Linked DNA regions of Anatilimnocola floriformis. The protein of the gene in region 1 binds, or shares a complex with, the protein of each later gene. Links are inferred from orthologs where the notes say so. Each region holds a gene or a part of one and is shown on either strand. Other genes may lie near its edges.

What was found.
Region 2: the proteins of smc (region 1) and M9Q49_RS26890 are in contact, whole or in part, in a crystal structure (PDB 3ZGX), measured with the Bacillus subtilis proteins. The link is inferred for Anatilimnocola floriformis from one-to-one orthologs.

What each region holds. Positions count from the first base shown.
Region 1 is NZ_JAMLFW010000001.1:3,888,137-3,903,605, reverse strand. The notes cover bases 1-4,264. They hold smc (chromosome segregation protein SMC), read left to right. Parts: upstream 1-350; coding sequence 351-4,064; downstream 4,065-4,264. Other genes in these bases: M9Q49_RS15035 (glycerophosphodiester phosphodiesterase family protein), read right to left, coding at 4,089-4,264; M9Q49_RS15045 (HEAT repeat domain-containing protein), read left to right, coding at 1-314. In the rest of the region: more of M9Q49_RS15035, read right to left, coding at 4,265-5,927; M9Q49_RS15030 (DUF1501 domain-containing protein), read right to left, coding at 5,937-7,400; M9Q49_RS15025 (PSD1 and planctomycete cytochrome C domain-containing protein), read right to left, coding at 7,410-9,941; M9Q49_RS15020 (hypothetical protein), read right to left, coding at 10,133-10,843; M9Q49_RS15015 (hypothetical protein), read right to left, coding at 10,847-11,473; M9Q49_RS15010 (hypothetical protein), read right to left, coding at 11,669-12,241; M9Q49_RS15005 (OmpA family protein), read right to left, coding at 12,603-13,427; M9Q49_RS15000 (helix-turn-helix domain-containing protein), read right to left, coding at 13,468-14,820; M9Q49_RS14995 (hypothetical protein), read right to left, coding at 14,878-15,213. UniProt on the Bacillus subtilis protein: Required for chromosome condensation and partitioning.
Region 2 is NZ_JAMLFW010000002.1:535,326-549,461, forward strand. What follows is about bases 7,599-10,529. They hold M9Q49_RS26890 (segregation and condensation protein A), read left to right. Parts: upstream 7,599-8,629; coding sequence 8,630-9,430; downstream 9,431-10,529. Other genes in these bases: M9Q49_RS26880 (hypothetical protein), read right to left, coding at 7,599-7,772; M9Q49_RS26885 (hypothetical protein), read left to right, coding at 7,954-8,511; M9Q49_RS26895 (inorganic phosphate transporter), read right to left, coding at 9,432-10,529. Outside these bases: M9Q49_RS26835 (hypothetical protein), read left to right, coding at 1-778; M9Q49_RS26840 (hypothetical protein), read left to right, coding at 663-2,528; M9Q49_RS26845 (hypothetical protein), read left to right, coding at 2,689-2,904; M9Q49_RS26850 (signal peptidase II), read right to left, coding at 2,928-3,461; M9Q49_RS26855 (TraR/DksA family transcriptional regulator), read right to left, coding at 3,547-3,921; M9Q49_RS26860 (hypothetical protein), read left to right, coding at 4,192-4,491; M9Q49_RS26865 (HpcH/HpaI aldolase family protein), read right to left, coding at 4,501-5,286; M9Q49_RS26870 (hypothetical protein), read right to left, coding at 5,283-6,149; M9Q49_RS26875 (hypothetical protein), read right to left, coding at 6,142-6,936; more of M9Q49_RS26880, read right to left, coding at 6,981-7,598; more of M9Q49_RS26895, read right to left, coding at 10,530-10,826; M9Q49_RS26900 (DUF4838 domain-containing protein), read right to left, coding at 10,946-13,051; M9Q49_RS26905 (hypothetical protein), read right to left, coding at 13,011-13,439; M9Q49_RS26910 (DUF4838 domain-containing protein), read right to left, coding at 13,447-14,136. UniProt on the Bacillus subtilis protein: Participates in chromosomal partition during cell division. May act via the formation of a condensin-like complex containing Smc and ScpB that pull DNA away from mid-cell into both cell halves.

The DNA.
Region 1 (15,469 bases):
AGGGCTTGCTCAACGCCAAGTTTGTGATCGATGCTCTGCCGCGGCCAGGCCGCAAGTACGATCGCAGCGGTGAAGGTGGCGACCAACAGCCAGCGGACGTGGTCGATGCCGGTGGTCTGCCGCAGTCGCACATGTCGGCAGCGACGCCGGACTCGGAACTCTTCATCGACCGCCTCGATCAGGCTCGCGAAGAAGACGAAGAGAAAGAGACGGAATCCTACATCGACCCTGAATATCTCAAGAAAGACAGGGGGATTTTAGGTAAACTGAACCCCTGGTCCGAAAAGAAGACGTCTGAGTCGCCTGACAAGTAACCGGCCGTTGTTTGCAAATATCGTGTTGTTCCACCCATGCTCAAAGCGCTGGAAGTTTTCGGCTTTAAAAGTTTCGCCGATCGTACGCGCTTTGAGTTCCCCCAGGGCATCACGGTCGTCGTCGGGCCGAACGGCTCGGGCAAGAGCAACGTCGTTGACGCGGTAAAATGGGTCCTCGGCGAGCAATCGGCGAAGAGCCTGCGCGGCAAAGACATGGCCGACGTGATCTTCAAGGGCTCGGGCGGCGCGACGGGACGGCGGCCGCTGAACACCGCCGAAGCGACCCTCATCTTCGACAATTCCGAGCGCCGATTGCCAATCGATGCACCGGAAGTTCACATCACGCGGCGGGTCTTTCGCGGCGGCGAAGGTGAGTATCTTATCAACCGTCAACCCGCGCGGCTGAAAGACATTAAAGACATGTTCCGCGGCACCGGCGTTGGCGCCGATGCTTACAGCATTATCGAGCAAGGCCGCGTCGATAAACTCCTCAACGCCTCATCCAAAGACCGCCGCGCGATTTTCGAAGAAGCCGCCGGCATCAGCCGCTTCAAAGCAAAGAAGCTCGAAGCGCAGCGGCGTCTCGAACGAGTCGATCAAAATCTGCTGCGGCTGACCGACATTGTCGATGAAGTCGAAAACCGGCTGAAGACCGTTCGCAATCAAGCGGTGAAAGCGCGGCGCTATCGCGAGCACACGCAGCGGCTGCAAGAACTGCGAACGCAAGTCGCCCTGACCGACTGGCGACGACTGACCGAAAAGCTCCGCGCGATCGAACAAGAGATTTTCGACCGTCGCGACCAAGTCCAGACTGCCAGTGCGACGGCTGAAAAGCTGGAAGCGGACATTCTGGAAGCAGAAACGGCCGTGCTCACTCGCACGGAAGATCTGCGCGCCGCGGACCAACGTTTGGCCGCCAATCGCGAGCAAATCTCGCTGCAAGAAGCGACCATCCGCGATCAACGACAACGGGCCGCGGAACTTGCCGAGGAAGCCGAACAGCACCAGCGCAATTTGCAGGCGATGCAGGAACGCCATGGCGATTTGCTGGGCAAGCTGCAACAAACCGAAGCCGAACTTGCGGCCGCAGACCTCAGCCATGCGGTGGTCAGCGAGCAGGTGACCACGCACGAAACAAACGCGGCCACGCTAACGGCCGCTCATCGCGAATTGCAGGAACAAACCGAAGCCGCTCGGCGGGCTTACCTGGCACATGTGCAATCGGCTGCTTCGGTGCAAACCGAATTAAGCGGCCGGCAAACCGCCTGGCAACAAGCGGTTGCCCAGCTCGAAACGCTCGCCAGGCAAGCCGAAGAATATCAGTCGGCGGCGCAGTTGTTAGAAGTGGAACTTGAACAGGTTCGTACTCGCGAAGCACAATTTCAGGAAGAGCTCGACGCACAGCATAAACAGCTCGAAACAGCGCAGCTCGAACTCGCCGATAATCGCCGACTGCATACTTCGCGCACGCACGACGTGGCCCAACTCGTCGGCCGGCATCATGCGACGGAAGATCGCATTGCCGTGCTCGAGGAACTCGAACGCAACTTCGAAGGTTTCGGCGCCGGCGTGCGCGAGATTCTCGACGCAGCCAGCGACGCGACATCGCCGCCGTGGTCGCTCGTCAAAGGGATCGTCGCTGATCTACTGCAGACCGAACTGCAACATGCGACTGCGATTGATGCCGCCCTCGCAGAAGCTTCGCAGCATGTCGTCATTGAAGGCTCGTTCGCCGACGCCGCGGCCATCATCAGAAAAACGCAACACGCATCCAGCCGAGTTACGCTGCAATTCGTGAGCGCAGAACAAAAGTTCGCATCACTTCCCACGCAGCCATGGGAAAGCGACCCGGCTATCGTCGCTCGTCTTGATCGGCTCGTCTCTTGTCCAGCCGTTGCGAAACAATTGTCGCTGCGATTGCTGGGCCGCACCTGGCTGGTGAAATCGCTCGCCGATGCGCAGCGACTGACCGGGCTCGCGCAGCCCGATTGCCGGTTTGTCACCGCCGATGGCGAAATTGCGACAGCCAGCGGCGAAGTCATCGCCGGCGCTCGGCACGCCGCGGCGAGCCTGGTTTCTCGCAAGAGTCAGCTGCGCGAACTTCGCGACGATTTGGAAGTGATTCACGAACAAATCACCAACGCTCAGCGCGAGACCGATCACTTTCGCAACCTCGTTGAGTTGCAGGACGAAGACGTTCGCAAACTCGTGCTCGCCCGTTCGCAAGCCAACGAAGGCCTCGCCGAGCAACGGCAGAAACAAGGCCAGCTGCAGGAACGACTCGATCAAAACGCCCGCGCTCAAACGGCTGGTGAAAAACAACAGGCCAATTTGCAACAGCGGCAAACGGAGTTGCAAGCCGACATCGCCGCGTTTGAAGAGCAACTCGCCGAACATCGTGCGGCCATCGACGACTATCAGCACTCGGGCGAGGCACAACAAAAAGAGCTGCAACGCCTGGAACACGATCGCCAGGAAGCAGCCCGACAAGCCACGGCAGCGCGTGTCGCTCTTGCTCGCAGCGAACAACGGCTCGAGTCGCTCCGCCATCGGTTGACACAGTTCGCCGACGATCAGGCCGAGCGCGATCGGGCGGTCGCGCAAGTTCAGCAGCAACTACAGTCGTGCGTGGATCGTAAGCAGAGTGCTGAGCACACGGTCGCCAGCGTTACCGATTCCGTTGCGGAGCTCTTCGCACAAAAGCACTTTCTTGACGAAGCCGCGTCGGAACTTCGCGCTGTGCAAGACGCAGCCAATCAAACTCGTCAGCAGCAGGCCGAGACACTGCAGTCGCTCCGCCGTGAAATCCGCAAAGCCGAGGAACAACTGCACCAGGCAGAGCTCTCGGCAACCACCGTGGGTCAAGAGCGAACCACGCTCGCCGACCGGATGCGCGAGGATTACAGCATCGATCTCGCCGCCGCTGAGCAAGCGGCGGCTACAGCGGAAGAGGAACTAGCTCGCGTCGAAGTCGAATCCGAGATCGAGTCGCTTCGGCGGAAGATCAATCAGATCGGCGCGGTCAATCTCGATGCACTGGATGAACTCGATGATCTCGATTCGCGGTTCACTACGCTCAGCGGTCAGCACAAAGATCTGACCGACGCCAAGCAGGCTCTCGAGCGGATCATCGTAAAGATCAATGCCGACAGCCGGCGGTTGTTTCTCGATACGCTCGAAGCGATCCGCGTCAATTTCCAAGCCTTGTATCGCAAAGCTTTCGGCGGCGGCAAGGCCGACATCATTCTTGAGGAAGGTGTCGACGTGCTGGAGTGTGGTGTCGAGATCATCGCCACGCCCCCCGGCAAACCATCGTTCAACAACAGCCTTCTTTCTGGTGGCGAAAAGGCTCTCACCGCCGTTTCGCTCCTGCTCGCGATCTTCCAGTTCCGCCCCAGCCCGTTCTGCATTCTCGACGAAGTCGACGCGCCCTTCGATGAAGCAAACATCGGCCGCTTTATCGACGTGCTCAAGGATTTCCTTGGCTGGACGCGATTCGTCGTCGTCACGCACAGCAAAAAGACGATGACCGCCGGCAACACACTCTACGGTGTGACGATGCAAGAATCGGGCGTATCAAAACGAGTCTCGGTTCGCTTCGAAGACGTCAGCGAAGACGGCGAAATCCGCCGCGAAGCCATCGAACGATCTGCCGCCCAAGAGCGCGCCGCCCGTGCGGCGATCGAAGCGGAAGCAGCGGGTGAAGAGCTGGAGATTGAAGAGGTTCAGGCGGAAGAAGACGCGGCGTAAGCCTGCCTGCCGCCTAGCTTGATCCTATTGTCCCACCGCGTGCCTCACTCGCAGCAGCACGCGTTCTACCGAATCGAGTTTTCGTAGCTCTTCGATTTTTTCCCAGATCATGACCGGATCGTCGGTGATCAGATTGTCGGCGCCGGAATCGAGGAGCGGCGCGACGTCGGCTGGATTGTTCACCGTCCAGGCGTGAATCTGAATGCCGCGAGCGTGGGCTTTGTCGACGAAATCGCGCGTGGCCAGGTTTTGCTTGACCATCAGAAAGTCGACGTTGAGCCTAGTGGGATCGCCGATGGCGGTTGCCACGATGAAGCCGATCGGGACCATCGGTTCCAGTTTGCGAGCGTGCTGAATCGCCGCATAGGATTGCGAACAGATGCGGCATTGATCGGTCATGTTTGCGGCCTGGATCGCTTCGATGACTCGCCGCGTGAGTTGTTCGTCGTCGCTCTTGTTGTGGGGTTTCAGTTCGATATTGAGCTTCATCCTGTTGCGCGCCACGGCGAGAAACTGCGGCAGCGTGGGAATCTTTTCGCCCTTGTAGCGCGGCGCGAACGAACTACCGACGTCGAGCTTTTGAATTTCGGCGAGAGTTGTCTGTCCCACTTGTTTGCGACCGCCACCGACTCGGGCCAGGTCGGTGTCGTGCATCACCACGATCGCGTTATCGGCAGTCAACTGCACATCGATCTCGCACCAATCGGCCAGGTCGCTGATCGCTTGCTTGAGGGCGGCGATGGTGTTCTCCGGCCCGCGCGAGCCGCCGGCGCGATGGGCCGTAATTTCGACTTTTTCGCTCAATCGCACATCGGCCACAAGTGAACGCGCAGAAAGTATAGAGAGCACCGTCAGCAGGCCGAAGGCAACAGTCCAAACCGCGCTCCGCGCGAGCCACCAAGGATCGGGTTGTTCGCCGGCATCGGCATCGACGCGATCGGCTTCGCCGGCATCAATGGGTGTGACATCGTGATATAGCGATAGAACCACGGCAGCCAGCATCAAACTGCTGATCGCGCCGAGCAGTCCCGTGACCGCTGCGTTGATGAGAACCACCGCGCCACCGACAAGCGAAGCGGTTTGCAGGGAACGGACTTCGCGATCGAGCGTGATTTGAAACAGCCAGTGAAGAAAACCGAGCACGAGCAGGCTCAGTGTGAACTGGACTGCCCCCCACACTCCGACTGCGAAAGCAAAGCGAATCAGGCGGCCGCGCGAACGTTGATGGCTTTCCTGGAGCGACTCCAAGCTTCTGCGGCCTGGCTCGACGCACAAGATCGGCACAGCGAGCAACCAGCGCAGAAACCACTGCGCGGCGAACAGAAAATAGAGAATCAAGAGAGCAGCCGCGATGCCCGCTCCCCACCAGAACCGCGGCGGCCGCAGAATCACCAGACCGTTGATATCGCTAGTGCTCCACAGGCACCACCAGGTCAATCCAATCGCGGCGACGAAGGGGAGCGCCAGCAACAAATAGACAACCAGTTGCCGCAATCCCACCTCCAGAAGTCGCGGCAACAAGCCGCTCGAGCTGCGCAGCGACGACCACCAATGAAGACGGTCGCTGGCCAGAATGCGAATCAGCCCGGAGAGCTCGAAGTAGTGCGTCGTTAGCAGCAGCGTTCCCACGGCGAGCAAGGCGACGATGCCGCTAGGATTCATCAGAAACGAAGCGATTTCGAAATTGCCGATCGACGCTCGCCCCCATCGTGAGAGACAAAGTCGTAGCGCGCCGGCTGCGAGCGGCGTGAAGATCGTAAAACGCAGGATCGCGAACGCAAACACAAACAACAGCGCTTGCAGCCAACGGCGGCGCACTCGGGCGAGAGCCCAGAAAAAAGTTGGCGGCAGGCTGCGGACCATTACGTTTCCTTAGACCAAAATGTCCTTCACGACGTTGCCGTGCACATCGGTCAGCCGATACTCGCGACCCTGATAGCGAAACGTCAGCCGGGTGTGATCGATGCCGCAGAGATGCAGCATCGTGGCTTGCATATCGTGCACATGGACGGGCTTCTCGGTGATGTTCCAGCCGAAGTCGTCGGTCGCGCCGTGAACGATACCAGGTTTCACGCCGCCGCCGGCCATCCACCAGCTGTACGCTTTGCCGAAGTGGTCGCGCCCCTTGGGATTGGCCGGATCCCCCTGGCCGAACGGCGTGCGGCCGAATTCGCCGCCCCAGACGACGAGCGTGTCTTCGAGCAGGCCGCGCTCTTTCAGATCCTGCACGAGTGCGGCCGACGGCGCGTCGGTGTCGGTGCATTGCTGCTCGAGTTGCGTAAACAGGTTGCCGTGTTGATCCCAGCCCGAGTGCATCAACTGCACAAACCGCACGTCGCGCTCGAGCAGCCGTCGCGCGATCAGGCAGTTGTTGGCGTACGTTCCCTTGTTGAGTGCATCGGGGCCGTAGCGCTTGATGGTCGCTTCGGTTTCGTTCGAAAAATCCACGAGGTCGGGCACGCTGGTTTGCATGCGATACGCCATCTCGTATTGCGAGATACGCGTATCGATTTCGGGATCGCCATAATCGGCCAGATGCTCGGCGTTGAGGGCGGAGAGATCATCAAGCAGCGCGCGGCGACCGGCCGCACTCACGCCCGGCGGATTGGCCAGATACGGAACGAGGTCGCCGGTGTTGCGAAACCGCACGCCCTGAAAACGACTCGGCAGAAAACCGTTGCCCCAGTAGTAGTCGAAGAACAGCTGGCCGCAGGTCTTTCCCTTATCGCTCGACGTGAGCACGACGAACGTCGGCAGGTTGTCGGTCTCGCTCCCGAGGCCGTAGCTCAGCCAGGCACCCATGCTCGGCCGGCCGGGGACTTGCGCGCCGGTCATGAAGAGCGTCACGCCCGGCGCGTGATTGACGGCTTCGGTGTGGAGGCTGCGGACAACGCAAATGTCGTCGGCGAGCGCACCAATGTTCGGCAGCATCTCGCTGAGTTTCGTGCCGCAGTTGCCATATGATTTGTGCGGTTTGATCGCAGGCACACAGGGCCATTTGCCGTAGCCCGCCGACATGGTCGAAAGCCTAGTGGTGCCGCGAACCGAATCGGGAATGTCCTGGCCGGCGCGCTCGCGGAGCATTGGCTTGTCGTCGAACAAGTCGACATGCGATGGCCCGCCACCTTGCCAGAAGACGACGACGCGTTTGGCCTTAGCCACGTGATGCGGTAAGCCTGGTAGAGCCGGCGTACCTTTGGCTTTTGTTTCTGTACCGCTGCTATTTTTCTGGAGCAGCGAAGCGAGCGCGGCCACGCCGATGCCGCTGGCAGCGGAGCCGAAGAATTGCCGTCGTGTGACGCGGGCGATGTTTTCTCGCTGCAATTCGTGAAACATGATTGATCCCTACTCGCGCGTCAGCGCTTCGTCCAAGTTCAGAATTCCGAGGCAAACAGCCGTCATTGCCGCGTGCTGGGCAGCATCCAGCGTCTCTTCACGCGGCGCCGCACCCACGGAGAGCAGCGATTTGGCAGCTTCAGCATCGGCCCGGTAAATCACGAGTTGTTTTTCGTAGGCTGCTTTCAGCCGATTGATTTCGCTCGACTTCGCCTCGCGGCAGAGCACTCGCCGGAAGACGCCAGCCAGTTGCGCATCGAGCTCGCCACCATCTTTCAGCGTGCGAGCTGCCAGGACTCGCGCGGCTTCGACCCAAGTGGGATCGTTGAGCGTCGTAAGTGCGTGCAGCGGTGTGCTCGTCGCCGAAGCGCGTACGCGGCAGGTCTGACGGTTCGAGGCGTCGAACATATTGGCGGGGCCGACCGTTCGTCGCCAAAACGTGTAAAGGCTGCGGCGGTACAAATCCTTGCCGCTGGAGGTCGGATAAGTAAAGTCGCGTTCTTTGGTGATCGCGAGCGCTTCCCAGACTGCATCGGGCTGATAGGGATAAACGGGCGCACCGCCGAGGCGGGTTTCGATCAAGCCGGAGGTGGCGAGAGCCCAATCACGCAGCAGCAGCGAAGGCATGCGAAAGCGACTGGCCCGCGCGAGAAGGCGGTTATCAGCATCTTGCTGACGATGTTGTTCCGTCACGCGACTGGCCTGGCGATAGGTCGCGCTCGTAACGATCAGGCGATGCATTTTCTTTGGGCTCCAGCCGTTTTCGCGGAACTCAACGGCCAGCCAATCGAGCAGATCTTTATGGAGCGGAAATTCGCTCTGCACGCCGAAGTCTTCGGCGGTTTTCAGCAAGCCGACACCGAAGAAGTGCTGCCACATGCGGTTGACTTGCACGCGAGCGGTGAGGGGATGCTCGGGCGCTACAAGCCATTGGGCGAGGCCCAGTCGATTTGTCGGCGAGTCCTTTGCCAGCGGCGGCAGAAACTGCGGCGTGGTGAAGGAGACCTTTTCCAGCGGCCTGAGATATTCGCCACGGTCGAGAATGCTGGTTTCGCGCTGGCGTTCGTCACTCATCACCATCACTCGCGGGATTTTGTCTCCTTTGTATTCATCAAAAGCTTTACGGGCCGCTTCGTACTTTACGACTTGGGGCAGCTTGGCAACAACACCGGCTTTGACACTGTTGTCGAAGAAGCTACGAAGTTGCGACTCGATCGACTTGTTGTCCTCGGCAGTTCGTTCGGCCACGGGCTTGCGCAGCAGCGGCGTGAGATTGCGCGGCAGGTCCTTGCCATCGGCCGGTTCACCATCGGCAAAGAGGCCCGTTCGCCAGGCGAGGAACGTGGCGTCGATCACCGGTTTGGCTTCGTTTTCCAGGCCTTTCATCGCGGCTTCGAGTTCCGCGAGCTTGGCTTTGTTTTCTTCGCTCGGCAGTTCGAGGAACGGAGCAGCAACGCGGATGCGCGACGACTGCCGCTGCGGCGTGCCGGTCTCAGGGACGCGGTTGAATGCATCCATCAGGCTGTAGTAATCGCGACGCGTGATCGGATCGTACTTGTGGTCGTGACATTGCGCGCAGGCCATCGTCAGGCCGAGCCAAGTGGTTGCCGTGGTGTCGATGCGGTCGAAGAGATTGACGAATCTTTGCTCCTCGGCGATCGCGCCACCTTCGCCGTTCAGGAGGTGATTGCGATTGAAACCGCTGGCGATCTTTTGCTCGGTCGTCGCCTTCGGCAGCAGGTCGCCGGCGAGTTGCCAGATGGTGAACTGGTCAAATGGCAGATCGTCGTTGAGCGCCTGTACTAACCAATCGCGCCAGATCCATTGCCAAGTGTCGCCATCCTGCTGAAAGCCGTTACTGTCGGCGTAGCGAGCAGCATCGAGCCACGGCAGGGCCATTCGTTCGCCGTAGTGGCGACTGGCGAGCAGGCGATCGACGAGCCGTTCGTAAGACCGCGGATCGTTGTCGGCGACGAACGCGGCGACTTCTTCAGGTGTGGGCGGCAGACCGATGAGATCGATCGACAGGCGTTTGATGAGTGTGCTTTTTTCAGCCTCGGGCGAGGGCTGCATTCCGGCAGCTTGCAACTTTTGCAGCACAAAGCGATCGATGGGATTCTTCGTCCAATTGTCGTTGGCAACTGTCGGCGGAGCAGGACGCTGCGGCGCGACATAGGCCCAATGCGTTTCGTACTCGGCCCCTTCGGCGATCCAACGCTCCAATAGTTTTTTCTGATCGGCGGTCAGCGTGCGGTTCGACTTCGGCGGCGGCATGAGCGTTTCGGCATCGGTCGAGTTGATTCGCTCGATCAGTGTGCTCGCCTTCAGATCGCGCGGGACGAAAGCCTTGGCTTTGATGGCCGCGTCACGATCGTCCAGTCGCAAATCACCTTGCCGCTGGTTGGCATCCTGGCCGTGGCAGTAAAAGCACTTGTCGGCGAGGATCGGCCGGATGTCGCGGTTGAATTGCAGCGGTTCTGCCGCAACGGCCAGCGGCAGCGCGAGCAGCAACCAACCTGACAAAGTGAATGAGTAAGGCATGACAGATTCCGCGATCAGCAGGCGGGCTGGGAGAGGTGGGAATGGCATGGCAGAGAGGCAGCAATCAGCAACCGCATTATGACACACGCAGGCGAAAACCGCCCCTATTTTCCCGAGGCACGCGGCAAGGCCTGCTCCATTCACCGAACGCGGAGCGTTTCGGCGACAATGAGCAAGCTCGCCGAAAATGGTTACTCGGTCAGGCGAGCGGGCTGCTTGGGGGCCGGTTCGACAGGAGTCGCCGTGCCCGCGGCTACTAATTTGCCGGCCAGGAGTTGTAGCGAGCGGATCACGATCGCCCGTTTATCACCCGGCTCGGCGATGGGGAGCGTGACGATCGCTTGCGGGTCCCCTTCGATTTCTTGCCAGCGAATGTATATGCCGTGCCGGGCGGCTTCGGCGGTGATCTGTTCCAGGTACTTGCCGAGGGGGAGCGGAATGTTGCCGGCAGCGACGCGGTGAATGCGAACTGCGACGACATTGGGTTCGGGCGTGAGAAACGCCGAGAGCTGGATCGACACCACGGTGGTAATGCCGCTGGTGTGGTACTTCGTGGCGATATGCAACCGATCGGGCGCGATGGCCACGCGCGGTTCGCTTACTTCCGGAGGCAACACGCCGGGGAATTTCTGCGGCAGTGCGGTTGCCAGCCAACCGTTTACTTCATCGGCGGCGATTTCCACCTGCCAGTCTTCATCGCGGCGAATCGAGTTCTGCAGTTCCAAAGCCGAGTGTTCGAACTGCTCAGCGGCCTGCTGCTGTTCGACGACGGGCGCTGCGATGGCCTGTTGGTAAAACTCAGGAACTTGCCGCACCTGGTAAGAAAAGAAACCGACTGCGGCTGCGAGCAAGGCGAGCGCCGCGAAGACGACAAGGAGCAGACGCCGTCGAATTCGCTTCATGCCTCACCGTTGCAACGTTGCTGCGGGGAGAGCTGCCGTGCGCCAGGTTTCGACATCGGAGAGCACGGTGCGAGCAGCCGCGGCCGGATCTGCCGCGACGGCTTCGAACGGCCGGACCTGTGGCATGCGGGGCGAGACTTGCATCTGCACCGAGAAGCGATAGCGCTGACCGGCGTCGAGTTCCTCGAGCACGACATATTGCGCGCCGAGCTGTTCGAGCTTTTGCCGCACTTGCTGCACATAGGCAAAGGGTTCCAGCTGCGGATCGCGAGCGAGGTTGTTTTGCTGAGCCGGCATCCGACTGGCGAACGACGGCGGCATGCTCAGCGGCGGGGCCGAGGCGACTGCATCGAGGCCGGCTCCTTCGCGGGGCCGTTGCGGTTCGCGTTCGACCAGCGATTCATCAAACCGCGCGGGCGAGACGCCGTCAATCTGCAACGGCTGATGAGCTCGCTGCGGCGCGGTGTTTTGATCGGTGCTGATCACCAGATCGGGCACGTTGCTTTTCGAGCCGCCGTAGAGAGCGACATCGATCTGCTTCGAGACCCAAGGCAAGGCCAGGATCGGCAAGCCAATGAGGAAGGCGATGATAACCAGCGATCGCAAACTTGGAGAAGGAACCCACTGCATGTCAGCCATCCTTTGCTGGAATTTGAACGGCCTTCCTTTGCCGCATCCGGGATTTTACCGGGGATGGAGAAAACCTCCTAGATGAAGTTTTCTGCGTGCTAGCAGCGAGATAGCCCGTAGCGTTAGCGAAGTCGTCCACTGCCCCGCGGAACTTCCTCACCAACGCTACGGGCTATCAGGAAGCCCTCAGAAAAACTAGCGCGGCAGATCTTTGCGCCGCGGCAAATCGCGAGCATGCGGCGGCGGCAGCATGTCCGGCAACGGCTGCGACGTTTCTTGCGTCCAGGCGTCCCGTTCGTCGTCGGTCGCGTAATAGGCGAGCCAGGTTTCGGGATCGAGTTCGACGTCGAGGCAACGCCAGTTGAGATAGTTGCCTGGCAGATCGAGCTTCTTCTCATGCGACGGCAGGATATCGCGGGCGATCAGGCAATACAGCTGACGGTCCGATAAGTGATCGGTCAGTTCCAGATAAATCCGGCGGCTGGCGAGTTGTTCGACCGCAGCACCAAGTACGGCGTGCAGTTCGGCATCGTTCAGCCGTTCTGGCGGGGGCAACTGCAGCGGCGGATCGAACCACTGGCTGATCGGCAGCGCGGGGGCTCGTTCCCAAGCCAGCATCGAGGCCAGAAAGTCGTTCTCGTCAGAGGTGGGGAGCTGTTTGCAGGAAAGTACGTCGACCGATTCATCCAGGAACGGCTCGAGCTCGTCGCGGAGCCGGGCGTTGAGGATCAATAGGTCGACTTCTTCCATGCGGCTTTGGGGAGACATGATGCGTAATCCTCGCAATCAGGGGACCCGTTTTCACGCCGCTGGTTCGCGGCGAACTGCATAAGGGGAGTGCAGTGGAGAACGGGAGTGCTTTCGACTTTAGCCAGAGTGCGAGCGGTCTCCAACGCAAACTTGCGAAAAAAAGCAAGCCAACTCACGAATATTTCACAAGGTTCTCGGCAAGATCGTTATGAGCATGCAAGTCGATGGCGCTAAAGATTTTGCAGCCGAAAAGTGTTTCGCAATCCGTACATCTTTACATGTTTGGTGCTTGAGATTTTGAACATCCGCGCGGTTGCAACTCCGACTTTCGCTGGCTGATTTGCAGCGCCGGCGAATGGCGAAACTCCAGCGAAAATCACTACCGGCGAACGGTGTCGTTTTGCAGCCAACCGAGAACCGGTTGTTCTGGATCGACCAGATAAATCCGCACATCTTCCACGCCGTCGGCGGGCAAGCCGTGCTGCTCGCGAGTGTTCTTGCGGACGCCGGTGCTGGCGATCGCCAGGCGGTCTTCGGCGATGCCGTGGCCGTCGAGATAGTCGGCCACGCTCTGGGCTCGCGATGCAGCCAGTTTGCGACCACTCGTTGCGGCAGCATCGCGGCTGCGCGAGCCAGTGCGCTCGGCCGACGTGGCCACCAGCACGCGAAATTTGTTCGCCGGTTGCTTTTGCAGCACACGCGCCAGCTCCTGCAATTGCTGACGGCCTTGGGGTGTGAGTGCGGCCTTGTTCGGTTCAAACGTCACGCCGGGCGACCACACGCCGGCGCCGGTTTCGGGATCGACCGCAATCCGCTCGTCCTGCCGAGCGAGTTGAGCTACGGCTGGGAGCACCGTGTTTGCCGACGTTGCGCCGCGATGCGGCCGCCACGACAACGATTCTTCGGCAGGTTGCGGCTTCGGCCGCGCACGAGTATTCCCAGCGAGTGGCGACGTCACCGTTCCAGAGGCCGAATCTTGCGTCAAGGTTCGCCGTTTGCCGCCGGCCAGTTGGGTCTCGGCTTCGTCGAGGCGAGTTTCGAGACCCGCAACCTGAGTTTGCAGCGTCCGATTCTGATCGCGCTGCATGCGGATGGTGGCTTTGAGTTGCTCTTTTTCGTCTTCGACGCGGCGCACCTGCGCATTCGGGCTAGCGCAGCCCAGAACGGCAGTCAGCAGAGCAACACAGATGATGAGGTTTTTCATGATTCGACTCCCTTCGAATCAAGCGACAGTCGCGCGCCAATTATTTGTTGAGTTGGAAAGTATCGATCGCCAGATCCATGAGGGCCATCGACATCGACGACTGGCCATCAAAGACCCACATGTTGAGCAGAATGTCGACCGTCAGCATGCCGCAGCACAGCATCATGACCGCGACAAAGAACAAGCCGAGCACGTTCCACACCGAGTACGGTGCTTCGACAACCGGCACTTGGATATACACCGCTTGAGCAGCCGGCGCACCGGCCATCGCCGTGATTGGCGCCGCCGAACCCATCGGCGAAACTCCGCCGAAGGCATCCATCGGGGCCGCGCCAAAAGCGTCCATCGGTGCCGCACCGAAGGCATCCATCGGAGCAGCGCCAAACGCATCTTCGCTGAGCGGTGTCGAGCCCGAACGCAACATCGTGGCCGCGTCGGCGTCGAACGATTCGCTGTCTTCAAGCGCGATCACTTGCGAACCGCTGTCCGATTCGTCATCGCTCAGCGCATCCGATGGCGACAGCAGGAACTGATCGTCCTGCTTCAACTGCGTCGCCATGTCGGGATCGCCGGCGTCTTCGTCGAGCGAAATCACATCGTCGTCTTCGGGCAGTTCGAGCGAATCGACCGCCGAGCCGCCGAGATCGAGGGGCTCTTCTTCGAGCGACAGACCGCTGTCGGTGGGCTTGAGATTGATGCCTGAGTCGCCGCCACGCAGCGTAATGTCGCTGCCGATGCCGCTGCCAATCACGCTGCCGCTGGCCATCCCGACGCTATCGGAATCGAGATCGATCTCGTCCGAGTCATCGTCGTCAGCCGGCTTGGGCGGGGACGTAAATTTGTTCGATTCCGCGGCCAAGCTCAATTCGTCGTCGCCCAGTTCCAAGCCGCCGCCGAGGTCGACATCGCTGCCACCCTTGAGGCCTGAACCCGTGCCCGTGCCGCTGCCGCCGAGCTTCAGATCGGATCCACCGAGAATGCCTGAGGCTTGTTTGCCGCCGATGCCCGACAAGCCGATGTCACCTTCGGGGGCGAGTTGCAGATCGCTGTCGCCAGCCGATTTGACGCTGTCTTTTTTGCCGATGATCGTGCTGCTGGTTCCTTCGGGCGAACGGCCGAGCTCTTCTTCGCTGACCAGAATCGGGCCGCCAGCTTGCGTGGGCGAAGACAATCCCGCGAGCAAGCCATCGAAGGCTTCGTCGCCGAGCACACCCGAACCGCCGCGTTCGGCGATCACTCGTTCCACTTCTTCGGTCTTGTAAGTCCAGTTCGCGCCATCACGCCGGCCGAAGATTTCGTTCCGCTGCCGCATCTCGACGAGTTGATCCTCGCTGATGCCCAACATTGCAGCGGCTTCGGAACTGTTCAAAATCTTGCCGGCCATTTCGTTCATTCTCCAGGCAACTCTGTAAGAGTCGCCAAGCCAATTCGGGACCGGCGTGGCGGCCGGTCAGCGCTGATCTGCGATCGATCGAATTTCGCGCGGCGTGGGGCTGCCGCTATTAAAGTCCTCCATGACCAAGTCCCACTGCACGTTACGTACACTTCGCAGGTTGATGCCGCCAGTATTCCTGTCGATGTGATAAACGGCAATCACCTGTCGCCGTGGATCCACCACGGTAACTTGCTGCCGCCCCTCAACATCCATCGACAACGCCAGCAACTCGCCCGGCTGACCACGCTCGGCGCCCGTTACGGGTCGCTGAGCCTGAGCCTCCGGATAAACTGCCGCACCGATCAAAAGCACCAAACCGACAAGCCCGAACCCCATCCACGCACCACGCATTGCTGCTTCCTTTGCAAGCTGCGGTAGACAGGGCCGATCTACCTATTCTAAAAGCCCTAAATTCTGTTTCAAGCTTTTGACTTACGTTGATTTGCCGTTCTTTCCGGAACAACCGTTTTGGCGGCGCCTTGGCGGAATAATCCGCGCGAAGTGTACTGAGAGGCGCCACACAGGGGAAGCCAGCTTTGATCTGACGGCGGAACCGGCGGACAGCCTCAGGCGACGGCTAATTAGCCACCCCCTCTTTCGTACCCCG
Region 2 (14,136 bases), on another replicon or contig:
GGTGCAATTCTTTTTGCCTTTCGCCGAGCAAGAGGTTGGCCAGGAACAGGCAGCCACCAGCACGCTGCTGCTCGAACATCTGGATGCTCAACTCACCAAGAGCCCCGTCGGCAAGCCGCGCAAAGAAGCCCTCGACGCGGTCATCGCGTTGCGTGAGCAGCTGAAACTGGTCAGCGATGTGCAGCAAGCCAAGAAGGTGCTGGCTGCCACGCCGCAAGATCCCGCCGCTAATCAGACACTGGCCGTTTATCTGCTCATGCAGCGCGGCGAATGGCGTGAAAGCCTCGATCACTTCGCGCAAGGTTCGCAGCCCGAGTGGAAGACGCTCGCCGCCGAAACGCTGCAAGCCAAAACCACTGCCGAGAAAATCGGCCTGGCCGATCGTTGGGCTGGCAGCGAAGGCAACTCATCTGGCAACTCTTCCGGCAAAGAGATCGCGCGGCACCTCTATCAAGAGGCCCTGGCCGACACCGCGCTGGTCGGCATTCCGCGAGCTGCCGCCGAAGAGAAAGCCAAGACCCTCGGCCCTTCGCCCGTCAAAGTAGCTGCCTTGCCAATTTCTCCAGCCGTCGCCTTCGGTCGTCCCGCGACCCGTGACCGCGGGAATCATCAAAATATTCTCCGGGCAAACCATCGGCGCCTTTTCGAACGACGGCCGTTGGTTGGCAACCGCCGATACCGAGGGGACGCTGCATTTGTGGGAAATGGCCGAGCTGCGCGAGGTGAAGGAATTCAAGGGACACCAGGGACGCGTCCTTGCCATCGCGTTTTCGCCTGACGGATCGCGCTTGTATTCGGTAGGAAACGATCAAACGGCCCGAATCTGGAACGTGGCGAAAGGGTCGGAGACGCGTTCGTTCACGATCACGCAAAAACCTGTGCGGGCATTCCTGACGGCCGATTGCAAGAAGTGGACGATGATCGTCGGCACGACCGCGTTTACCTACGACGCCGACAGCGGCAAGCCTTTGAAAGAAACGCAACTCGGCGGCGGCAACGAAGTCTCGATCACCTCCGTCTCTGCCGACGGCCGTTACGCTTCGGTCGGCGGGCAGCACAACACCGTGCGGGTTTGCAATCTGGCCTCGGGGCAACAAGTTTCGCTGGAGAACGGCAAGCACACTTATGCTTCTACCCTCTCTCCCGACGGCGCCTTGGCCGTGACTGGCGGTGGTGAGTCACTCGTGCGGCTGTGGAATGTTGCCAATCAAAAAGTCTTATTCGAGTGCAAACTCGACGGCCACATCTACAACGTCGCCGTGAGTCGCGACGGCAAGCGATTCCTGGGCTTCAATTCCAACAAGCGGCTTCATGTTTGGAATGCCACCGCCAACGACCCCGGTCAATTTTTCGACTGCCCGTTCGGCATCGGTCCGGTGGCCTTCAGCGCCGACGGTCGCTACGTGCAAGCCGCAGGCGACGGGGGCGTGATGCTGATCGCCGTTCCGACTGCTCCGCCGGCGAGCACGCCTACCAGTGCGCCAGCCGCGACTTCTGCGGCCGAAAAGGGCAAAGACTTGCCGCTGAATAAGTGGGTCGAAATCAATTCCCACGTCGATATCGATCAGGATTTGGTGCGCGGTCATTGGCACAAGACGAACGGCAGCCTGAGCGTGGAAGATATCGGGGTGCACTCGCGGCTGCGACTGCCAGTTCTGCTGAAGAACTGCAGCTACGATTGGCGGGTCGATTTTCGCGTGGGCGACAAACATGACGAAATCCACTTCTTGTTGCCAATCGGCGAGCGCATCGTGATTCTGTCGCTCGATGGCTATGGTGGTGAAACGACCGGTTTGACGCTCGTTAAAAAAAGAGCCGCATCCGAGGTCAGCACCTCCGTTCGTCGCGCACTCTTGGCGCCCAACAGCAACAACCGCATGGAAATCTCGGTGCGGCTGGACAAAGGGCAGGTTAAGGTGACGATGGCGCTCAACGGAGTTGCCGTCTTCGAGCATGTAGGGGCCAGCGCCGATTTATCGGTCGAACGTGAACAGTCGCTCGGCACGAATGCGCAACCAGGTTTGATGGTGCACGAGCGGGCCATCACCTACGTCAGCAATCAAGTGCGGATCGTCGAGGGAAACGGCGCGATCGGGCGCGACGTGCCGCTGCGCGAACCGCTCCCGGCCCGAATTCTCAACCTAAAGCCGACTTCACTGACAAGCTTGAAGCCCAAGATCCTTCGCAACCACGAAGACTTGTTTGCCGTGAACCAAGGGACCAGAAGTCCGCTGTTGAACAACAAAGAATGCAACGAGTTCCTCTTCACGCACGCGCCGACGACCTTGCAGTACGAGATTCCCGCCAAGGCCAGATACTTCACCGCCGTCGCTTACGCGGCCCGCCACCCGGCCATCAAATTCATCGTTCGCGTCGATGGCAAGGAAATGTATTCCAGCAAGAACGAGGCGATTGCGAACGTGCTGGTGGAAATTCCTCCCGGCAGCACAACCCTTGAGCTCGAATGCGATCCACTGGGCGATGTCGCGCGGAAGCACAGCTGTTGGTGCTATCCAGCGTTCCGGTAGTGAGAGGTTGCCGCGTCTGCGACAGCTCGCCGCGATCGGGCGAAACTTGGATCAGTGGATACCGCTGCTTATAATGCAGTGGAAGTAAGAAGGAATAGCGGCGGCGTTCTAACCAGCCCTATTCAAGAATCTAGATCTCCACCTACTTGGAACCAGTTGAATGGATCGGGGAGAACTCAACGACTTGATTCGACAAGGCCCGATTCGCATCACCATGAATAGTGGCGATACGGTCGATATTCTGCACCGCGAAATGGTGACCGTCAGTTCGATGGCAGCGGCAATTCTCGTGAAAGGTGCGGACGGAAAATATCGGCACCATCTTTATCCGCTGGTCACGATGAGCAAGGTCGAGCAGCTAGAGCCTGCTTCGTAGCAACACCGCAGGATAAACGAGCGTCAGGCCGCCGAGCGTTTTTGTTCCACTTGCGGACCACGCCAGGCGTGCAACACGAGCAAGCACGCGCCGCACACCAGCATGCAATCGGCGATGTTGAAATTCGGCCAAGTGTATTGCTGGTAACGAAAGAGAATCCAGTCGCGCACACCGTGCTCGAATTCCGGCGGCAAGCCACTCGCATCCCACAGGCCGAGGCGGTCGTAGAGGTTGCCGAAGATGCCCGACATCACCGAGCCGAGGGCCACTGTCAGCAGCCAATCGTGGGCCGCGCGATAGTAGAACAGCCAGATGATGATGCCGACAGCGGCGACGACCGAAAGCAGCGAGAACACCCACCAGTAGCCTTCGCCCATGCCGAAGAGGGCGCCGCGATTGACCGCGGTTTGAAAGCCGACGTAGCCTTCGACGATCCAGAAATATTTATCCTGCTGCGGCAAGCCGAGCCAGGAAAACATGATTTGCTTGGTGATCCAATCGACGGCAAAGCCGACGATGGCCAGGCTCAAGAAGGCGACGTACCGATTGGTCGGCACGGCCGCTAGCGGCAGTTCAAGATCTGCCGCTGAGTCCGTAGTTTCTTCCCGCACTCGCTGAGCACTCGGATTGCTCGTGGCGGATTTAGTGGGTCGTCGGCTGCTTTTCGGCGCACTTGACACAGTAAGGCGTATGCGGAAGGACCTGGAGACGAGTCTTGGGAATCTTGGCCTGACATTCGATGCAGACACCATAGAGACCAGCTTCGACTCGCTCAAGAGCAGCTTCGATCTGATCCAGGGTCGTGCCGTCGTGTTCCATCAAGCTGAGGGTAAATTCCTGCTCGAAGGCGTCGGTCCCCATGTCGGCCATGTGGATCGGCATGCGGGAGAGATCGCCGCTCGATTCGCTGCGGGTCATGCCGAGAGCGGCGTCGGCGAGGGCCGACACATCGCCACGCAACCGGGCCCTGAGGGTGAGGAGCAATGTCTTGAACTCTTTGGCCTCGATCTTTTTCACGCGCGAGCTCCCTCAACTCAAAAAGGGGCGCTGGAGTCATCTCGTCAGCAGCCCAAAAATCGCTGCAAGCCGTTTGAAACAAATAAACGGCCCCTAGCCCCATTATTGTACTTGTGCAATAAGCCTCCGTCAAAGGTGTGGTAAAAATCTAGTTAATTACTGGCAAAAGGCGACAGGTGGGCGCTCAGGGCTCCGTCACATTCTGTTGCCTTTTCGCTAGCAAGCAGGCACAATCCGCCTCAGCTTTCTTTGCGGGCACAGGAGGCGGCCATGGCCATTTCGAATCGGCAAAAAAATCTGCTCACCATCGCGGGCCTGGCCATCGTCGTGGCTGCGATGATCTCGGCGACGTTCATGCTGGCGGACCACAGCGAGCAACACAAAGTCCACCACGTTCACAACGAAACTCGGCTATCCAACGGCAGACCGCAGCACGAATGGGAGGCTTCTGCCGCCATGTGGCAGAAACTATTAGAGGACGCAAAAGCCGCTAATAATGCGCAACTGATCGAGGAGTGCAGCCAAAAAATTGCCGAAGCAGAGCGAAACATCGCCCGGCTTAAGAACTAACTCGAGCGCTCACGATTTCCAAGGCCGGTCACGATCAACCACGCCGAGCGCCCCGCGCAGCGAGCGAATCAGTAATCCCGCATCGCTGCCGAGGCCGATTAGCCGAAAACCCTGTTCACGGCGCTTTAACAAATCATCGTTGCTGGTCGCCAGCAAGCCGCAGTACTTGCCGGCCTTCGTCAACGTTTCTTGCATTTGTAGGATCTGCTCGGCGCATCCCGGCCCTTCCCACTGACCGCGATAGCCAGCCGTCGACGAGTAATCGGCGGGGCCGAACCAAAAGAGTTCGCTGCCGTCGACCTCGGCGAGCTGCTGAATCTGCTGCTGCGTCCGAACCGTTTCGATGATCGGCACGACCAGCACGTGGTCGTTGGCATCGCGCGTATGTTCGACCAGCGTCTGTCCCCAGTGAGTCGCCCGCTCCGCGCCGATCCCCCGCAGTCCCTCGGGCGGATAGCGCGACCAACTGATCGCTTGTTGCAACTGCTCCGCCGTTTCGACCCACGGAATCACCACGCCATCGGCGCCAATGTCGAGCGCTCGCTTGATCAGCCCACCGTTCAATTCCGTGACGCGCACGAGCGCGACGCAGTTGCTCCGCACCATCGCCCGCAAGTGCTGCACGATGTCTTGCCAATCAAGATGACCATGCTCGGCATCGATCACCACAAAGTCGAGCCCCGCCGCCACGGCCATCTCGGTGATGCTCGCCGATTCGAGCGTGACCCACAGGCCATAAGTGGTCGCGCCTGCTTTGAGTTTTTGTCGCAAGGCACGGATTGCTTCGATTTTCATGGGAGGTCATTCTTGAATTGCAGCGAGGAAAATTCGTTCGCCGCGGTCGAATGGGGTCTGCTCAAACGATAGCCGCAATGGCGAATGATCGCGGTGAAGATCAGCACCCAGACGACACTCGCGACATTGTTCCACAGAAACACGTGACCGAGGTATTCGGATGGTCCCAGGCCGCCGATGCAGCGGTCGGCATACCAGAAGTCCAGGATCGTAACGCCACCAACACCAAGCAGCACGGCAGCCAACAAGAGTCGTCGATTTCGCGGCAACACTGCCGCGCCGATCAAGGGGAAATTGATTACGACTTGATGTAACGTCAAAGTGCACCACAAGCAAAACTCGCTGCTTTTGATTGGGCCGACCGCAGAACACTGAATGAATAGCCTCAACCACGCAAACAGCACGGCGATGAGCGCTGTGAATACCAAGACGTGTTTGATTTTGAATTGTCGAGGCGTCTGCGAGGTCAAGTCGCGATCGTCTGCTTGATAACGCAATTGCAAGTCGAGGAAGATTGCAGTTGCGCTGAACGGAACCATCGCCATTAGCCAAAGCGTTATGGTGAGAAGCGGAAAGATGGCTACGTCCACTTCGTTCGGCATGAATAGCTCGCCGATTGCCAGCGAGACACCCACGACCACCGCCCACATCAACGATTGAGGAATGCGTACACTCACCTTCCCAGGTCCCCAGGCGGCCCACGCGGCTGCCAATATCGGCTGTGTAAAGACGGTTCCTAAAATGAGTCCCGCAATCCAGAAGGCTGGAGTGTTTTTCATCACTGGCAGCAACACGTTGGGCGCAATACACCCAATGGCAACCAGCCACCACGTTCGCCGATAAATTGCATTGCTATCAGGCATGGTACTTTGCTTTGAAAAGTTCAGATTCAACCTGATAGCCGCCACTCCTCAAGGCCCAGGCAAACAAGCACGCCCACAACGCCGCGAAACCGTACATCCAATAAAAGAGCAGGTTGCCTTCTCGAGGCGCGGCGCGATCTAAGCTTTCAACTTCAATGAATGTCCCTGCCGCAATCAGCAATGCACCCACCAACAAGCTGATCATCACGTGGCGACGCCGCAAGAGACAGAATCCAAGCGAGAATTGGATGATCACGTGCGACGCAGATAGGATGCCCAGCACGCGTAGATTGGCGCCAGCGAGAAGTCGCCAACCTAGGGCCTCGCGTGACAGTGCGGTGATCACGCACACCACGACCATCAGCAGCATTAGATGACGCAAGTGAAACTGCGTTTTGTTCCGGCTGGCTCCAGGTATTTCGATTCGCACTCGCAGCGACCAGGCCAGCAACCAGCCAGGAATTTGTCCCACCAGCCACAGGGCAAGCGCGAGGGCGCACAGGGCTTCCGGCCCTCTCTCTTCTGGATCGTGGAGCAGGGGAACGGCTGCAGCACCGATCAGCAGCACCAACCAACCGAATGACAAACCGAGTCGTGAGGAAAACGTCCCCGGCCCCAAGCTGACCCAACTGGCGGCCAGCATCGCATGCTGAAAGAGAGTGGCGTACAGCAAACCCGAACCCACCGCACCGATCGGTGAATTTCCGGCGAGACAGCCAACGCAAATCAGGCCGCTGGCGATCAAGCCGGTTACTCGCCAGTGAAGCGGCACCTCGGGTAATTTCACAAATCGGCTCGCAGGTAACGAATGCAATTCATCTCGTCGCCACACTACTTCGTCGCGCCAAAGTGATAATAGCTGCTACGAATCATGGCAGCGAAGATCAGCACCCAGATCGCGCCGAACAGGTTCGTCCAGATCGCAATCCAACAATCTTCGCCTATGAAGACACTCAGAATCCTAGCCTCAATGACGGTAGCAATGCCCACAATCGCCACGCCGATCACGCTTGAGCGCCACGACCACTTCGGCAGCAGGGCGGTAAATAGCAGCGACAAGGTGATCAGCATTTGAGTGGCAAACATCAATGCCATCATCTGTAACTCGATGATGTCGGGCATTTTGACTGCGCCGCCGAGGACAATCAGTCTGCCGATTGCCAGCAGCACCGCGATGAAGGCCATAAAAGCCATCAACTGGCTAGTGCTGAATTGACCCTGCTTCGGTGGATCGGTTTCCGGCGGATAGCCATGATGTTGCAACCGCAGGCCGAAGCTCAGCGACGTTAGCCAAAGTGGAATCTGACCGACTAGCCACAGACTTGAGGTTGCGATGATGAATACCAGTCTGGGCGCATGTGGCCCCATCATCAGCGGCACCTCCAGCGCGGCCCCCATCAGGCCCGCCCAAACCAACGACAATGGCATCCGCCACATCAACTTGCACGGTCCAATCGCTGACCAGGCCGCGGCGAGCACTGTCTGCTGCAGCATCGTTCCCATGACTAGGCCGACAATCCAGGGGTGGGCGCTAGGCGAGGAAAAAACAGCGCCCCCGCTGATCAACAGCATCCCCACGACGATTAGTGCCCCGCCGTTAAAGTAAATGGCATCGGGTGGCATAACGACTGATGGAAAGGGGTGCGGCTGAGGAACATTTGCATGATAACCGTCTCTCGAGCAGCACGACCATCTTGGTTACAGGCGAATGGCAGCGTTCTAAGATACTCTCGGTTATCCGGACTTGATTGAAACCGGTCGAAACAACCCAACAAACTCAATTGGTTCTCCCATGAATCTGCGCATGGACAAGCATGGCAATCCAATTCTGGATCAATACAGCGAAGAAGGCTTTGTCGATTTGACATTTCGCATCAGCGACTTGAGTGGTGATCGTAAGTACTTTCGCTTTCACCTGGCCGCTGCACACCAGCAACAGGTTGTGGGAATGGACGTGCAAGTGGTTAAAGGAATTCAAGGTGGCTTTGATGCGCAGATGGACCTTGTCAAGAATCACGTCTACAGGTTGGGTGTTCGGTTTTTCCGCTCGGGACCCGAGAGCGATCGACTAATCTCCGCTATCGCCGAACTGTATGGACAGGGAGATCTGCCCAGGAAGATGGTTAACGAAGAAACCTTCACCGCAATTGCGTTGCATCAAGGACGCCTCGATTTGAAAAACGAGGCCGTGAAGCTAAAGATTTTTGGGCAGGATGGAGAACCCTTCAACGAAGATGAGTATTACGAGTCGTTTTTCAACATCGATTTGCCGAACGGATTTGTCTTTTGGAACGAGAAGGATTCTGACTATCGGCTTCCGCTGCTGCGCGGCCTGACCGCGCAATCTTCGGCCAATTGCTAGCTGCATTGCGATCGCCGTTTGTTTCATCTCGTCGCCCCTGGTGGATTTGCGTAAGATGCACGTAGCCTGAATCAACCCAATCAATCCTGTTCTTCTCTTCCTCGCTCCTCACACCCGCATGGACTTCCGCGTCGACCTCACCACCTTCCGCGGCCCACTCGATCTGCTCCTGTACCTGGTGCGGAAGCAGGAGGTCGATTTGCAGAATATCTCGATCGCCACGGTGACCGAGCAGTACCTGCAATACCTGGAAGTGCTCGAGCAGCTCGATGTAAACAGCGTGGCCGATTTTCTCGATCTGGCCAGCACGCTGATCGAGATCAAGTCGCGGGCGGTGCTGCCGCACGGCGGTGAAGAGGTCGAAACATTCGACGACCCGCGCGAGAACCTCGTGCAAAAGTTGCTCGAGTACAAGCAGTTCAAAGACGCGGCCAGCATGCTCGAAGAGCGCGGCCGAGACTGGCAACGCCACGTGCCGCGGCTCGCCAGCGACCTGCCGCCGCGCGAAATCGCGCCAGCCGATCAGCCGATCCACGAAGTGGAGCTATGGGATCTCGTCAGTGCGATGGGACGCATTCTGCGCGAGAAGAACAAGGTGGCGAAGCAATCGACCATCGTCTACGACGAAACGCCGATCCAGGTTTACATGCAGCGGATCCACTCCAAACTTACCGAGCAACAGCGAGCTTCGTTCAGCGAGATGTTTCAGCCGGGCATGCACAAATCAGCGATGATCGGCGTCTTCCTTGCGGTGCTCGAACTCGTCCGCCATCACAGCGTGCGGGCCGAGCAGAACGACATGCACGGCGAAATCTGGATCGTCCCCGACGCCGAGTTCGATCCCACCAAGGAAATCGTCGCGGCCGACGATTATGCCAACAAACCGGTCAGCGACGACATGCACGTCGGCGGCCGGTAAATCAGACAAACCACCGAAACACCACCAGTAGCAGCCCCGACATCAGCATGGTTGCCGGCAGCGTGAGTAGCCAGGCGAGCGCGATCTTGTAGACAGTTCGCTGCTCAACTCCCGAACGGTTGGCAGCCATCGTGCCAGCGACAGCCGATGACAGAACGTGCGTAGTGCTTACTGGCAGGCCGCCGAACACGGCCATGCCGATGGTGCTCATCGCCACGATTTCAGCGATGCCGCCCTGAGCGTAAGTCAGATGGCTCTTGCCGATCCGCTCGCCGACGGTCACCACGATTCGCTTCCAACCAATTGTCGTACCCAGGCCCAGTGAAACCGCCACTGCCATCAACACCCAAGACGGGGCGTACTCAGTCGCTGCGGCCAGTTCCTTGCGCAGCTTCGACAGTTGTTTTCGCTTGGCTTCGGGCAATTCCTTCCCATGGGCTTTCACGTACTCCTGGGCATGGTAATCCAGGTGCAAAAGCGCCGAACGGACTTGCCAGCGTTGCTCGGGCGCGACTTCTTGGAACGATTTCTTTCCCTCTAAAACTTCGCGAACACAGCCCGAGTGAAGTCGCGGAGCATCAACAGCACGGCCAGGCTCGGCGACCAAATCGTCAACCTCTGTCGCGGCCTTGATGACTCGGGCGATCTGGGTTGGGTCGTGATGCAAATTCAGCGCGTACTGCGCCGGGAGCAGGCCGATGAGAATCAGCATCACCATGCCGACCCCTTTTTGGCCATCGTTCGAGCCGTGTACAACGCTCACGCCCGTGCAGGTCAGAAAGAGAATCGCGCGCAGCCAAAAGGGCGGCGGCTTGCCGTTCTCGGGCGCAGTGTAGAGCTGGGGATTGGGAATCAGTTGGCGCGAAATCAGCAGCAGAATTCCAGCCAGGCAGAATCCCAACAACGGCGATAGCAGCAGTGCGAGTCCCACCTCAAATACTTTGTGCCAATTCAATCCCACACCGAAGTAATGGCCAGCGAGCAAGCCATTGGTCAGCCCTACTCCGAGAATCGCGCCGATGAGCGCGTGCGAACTACTGGCGGGCAGGCTCAAGTACCAGGTGCCGAAGTTCCAAGTAATCGCCGAGATCAGCAGGGCCAGCACCATCGCAAAGCCGGCGTTGGTGTTGATATTTACCAGCATGTCGACCGGCAGCAGATGCACAATGCTGAAGGCGACGGCGATGCCTCCCAGATACACACCGCAAAAATTGCACAGACCCGACCAGATCACCGCTGGAATGGGGCGCATGCTGTTGGTGTAGATCACCGTAGCCACGGCGTTGGCCGTGTCGTGAAACCCGTTCACGAATTCGAACATGAAGACAATGGCCAGCGCGAGCACAAGAAAAGACAAGTGCCCGACGGTTAGGCCATCAAGCATTGCCAGGGGCATTCGACACCGGTCAGGGAGAGGATTTCGGAGAGGACTAGCCTATCCTCGCCGCTAGCATCGAGCAAGTCGCTCGGATGTCGCTTCGTCGATTGGGGGGCATTGCGCCCTCCTCCCAAGTTTCACGGTCGATCGGCAGCGACCACTTCTTCAGGAAGCAGCAATTCTTCCGTGCTGCGGGCCAGGTACGGAGGCACCGTCATCAGCAGGCGCTGACCCTGACTGTTTTCAAACTTCCACAGTTTGCCCGCTTGCTCCGCAGCGACCGTCGCGGCAAACCACCCCTCTTCTACCTTGCCGAAGTCGATGACGGGTTTGCCGTCGGGATCGATGAGCGATCCGGAAATGCGCGGCGCCCAGTTAGCAATCCGCGAAGCCCAGCCGCCGACCACTTTGGTTCCCTTGGGCACATAAAAATACATCGTCCACGCGCCACGAAAGTGGCTCGTTACATCCGGCGAATCGATGCCCGATTCAATCGTCACCGGCATGGCCGCCGGCCATTTGATGTGCGTGTAGTCGCCGCCATCCCAAGTCTCGACGCGATGCAGGCCGGCGTAAGGAGTTTTGAGTTTGATAACGCGCTCTACTCCGTCGGGCTGATAGCTGTCATCGGTGGCCACCGCATTCAGCGTTACTTCCAGCGGCGAAAAGAGACTGACCTTCGGCAATCGATTGACCCAGCGCTTTTGCACCGCGATCGAGAGATCCACACTACCAGCCTTCTCGGGCACCCAAATGAAATATTGCTGATGATCTTGCGCTGCCGTGGGAAAACGTCCCTGCGGCACGTTGGCTAGCTTGAGTGCCGCCGCGGCTGGAACGAGTTGGCGACTGTATTCTTTTCCTTCAAAGCCAGGATCGACGGGCTGCTGCTTCTTGATCCCTTCGGCCAGGATGTGGACGAGTTCTTCTCGACTGAAAGGTTCTTCGTTCTTCAGCGGATGATTGGGGGTGAGCGCCGCTTGCTGACTGATGAGCCGAGCCCACAAACCATAGCTGTGCACCATCATTGTTTTGCGCATGCGATAGGCATGCCTGGCCACATCGTCCTTCGACCCGCCGCCGTTTGCAAAGGCGTGATACAACTCGGCGTGACGCGTGTAGAGCGTCAGGTGGTCGATGCGCTCCAGCACTTTGGGATTGGTCGTGGCTGCGCGAGCGGCGGCGAGTTGGCGATACATCCGGCCGAGCAAATCGGCAGGTGGCCGGCGCTGCGTGTCGAGGTTGATCAGTCGATAAAACTCCTTCATCGGCACTTTGGCATCGGCAAATGCCTTGTCGAGGAAGTCTTCGAGAATCGCGTCGAGACGCTCCGCCTCGGCCACGTCCCACAACACGCGGCTCGCGAAATAATAGCCTAGGCCACACGGCCCCCAGCAATCGCCCGACTCGGCGTCGTAAAACCGAACTCCCTTAGCATGGATATCGGGCAGAAACTTGGCCAGCTGCGCCGGGCGCGAGCCACTTCCGCCGCGCGGCAGGTTCCAATCCCAATCGACCACACTCAGATAATCGTAAACTCCCATCCGCGCGCCTTGCGCCTGCCAACCGCGGACAACTTGGTCGAAAGAAAAGCCACCGCCGATGAAGGCGGTCGTGGCGCTCGGAATAACATTCGGATGCACCTTGATCGTCGGTGGCGCCGAGTGCTGGTTGTAGGCATACATGCCGACGTACTTCGGGCCGAGCTTCAGATCGTTGATGCCGACGGCAACGTCGTTTGCCAACGTGACCACGCGATTGCTGACGCTGCCGACCTTGCGACACTCCTCGCATTCGCACCAATTGCCGCCATCGCTCGGATCCATCGAAATGCTGTCGAGCTGCGGATTGGCTTGGAACGTCCGCTGCGCGTGCGCGACGACCAGTTTGCGCAGCTCGGCATTTGATATGCAGAATTTGACATCGGGGCGCAACTTGCGTTCGCCCTGCACGAGCGCAAAGTATTCCGGATGCTTGTCGAACTCGGCGCGGTTTGCCGCGATGATCCCTTCGTAGGCATGGCCGCTGTTGAGATCGAAGCCTTTGATGGCTCGGTTGCGCTGGCACCACTGGCGATAGGGTTCGTCGTTGTAACCCCAGAGGCCCCAGTTGTACCAAATGCGACGAGCTTGGAACGACGGACTTTCCCGCTTGTCGATCGCGATCTGAACATCGTCAAGCTTCGGCACGACTTCCCAAGTTTCACCCGGAAAGAACTGCCGGTAACCAAGACGATGGAGCAAGTCCCACGTCGCATGCGTAACGGCCTGATCGGTTGCGCCAAGTAAGTAAAGCGCGCCACCCATGCGAACGAAGGAGATAATCCTCACGCTCAAATGGTCCGCTCCCAAACTCAATCGCAAACGGCAGCTTCTCAAAATCCTTCGGCAGACCAAGGACGATTCCGCCGCTGCCGTCTCCTTCGGCAACTTTGAACTCACCGCCACTCATGCGGCTCAGGTATGTGGCCAAATCCTGCGCTGAGGCTTTGACCGCAGCACTCGCCTTCGAGCTCGTAGTCACGATCAGCAAGGCTTTGCCGTTGCCCGCGAGGCGAACCGCGGGCGCTTCAGCGCAGGCAACGTGCGCGCTGCAGAGGAGCAGCGCGACGAGCAACAAATTGCGGATCATGGCAATCCTACTTGGCATAGAGGAAGGGTCGGCGGAACATGCCGCCCATGTGATGAGGATTGTTGATGCGGAGCGCGATCGTATTTTTCCCCTCCTTCAGCTTGCCGGCCACGGGCACGTCCCATTCGAACTCGTAGGCGTTGTACCACCACACGGGATTGTAGTTCTCGCGGTGGGCCACTTGCTCGCCGTTGATGTAGAGCCAACCTTCGTTGAACAAACCGGGAAACATCAGCTGCAGCTTGGCGCCGGCTTTGTCGGCGGGCAGATCGATCTCGGTGCGATACCAGGCCTGCCCCGTATAGCTCTGATGGTCGGCCGTGACGACGCCTTGGGCTTGCGCATAGACATCCGTTCGCAGCCATTGCCATTTGTCTTGTGACTTTTGCACATCATGCCAATCGACCGTGCCGGTCGGTTGCGCCGGCAAGTCGATTGCTGCTGTCGCCCAATTTTGATCGACACCGACTTTTTGCGAGTCGGTGCGAAAAAGCCACTGCAGCGGCAGCTTCTGCACCAGCGTTCCTCCATCGCCGCCAGTCAATTTCGCGAGCTTGCGATATTGCTCCACTTCGCCCGGAAACCAGGCGGCTCCGTGTTCGCCGATTACCTTGTATGTCGTCAGCGTGCCGCTAAGTGCCGTCAATCGTTCGCGCGCGGCGAGAGCATTTTCGCCATGACGCGCAGCCGCTGGATA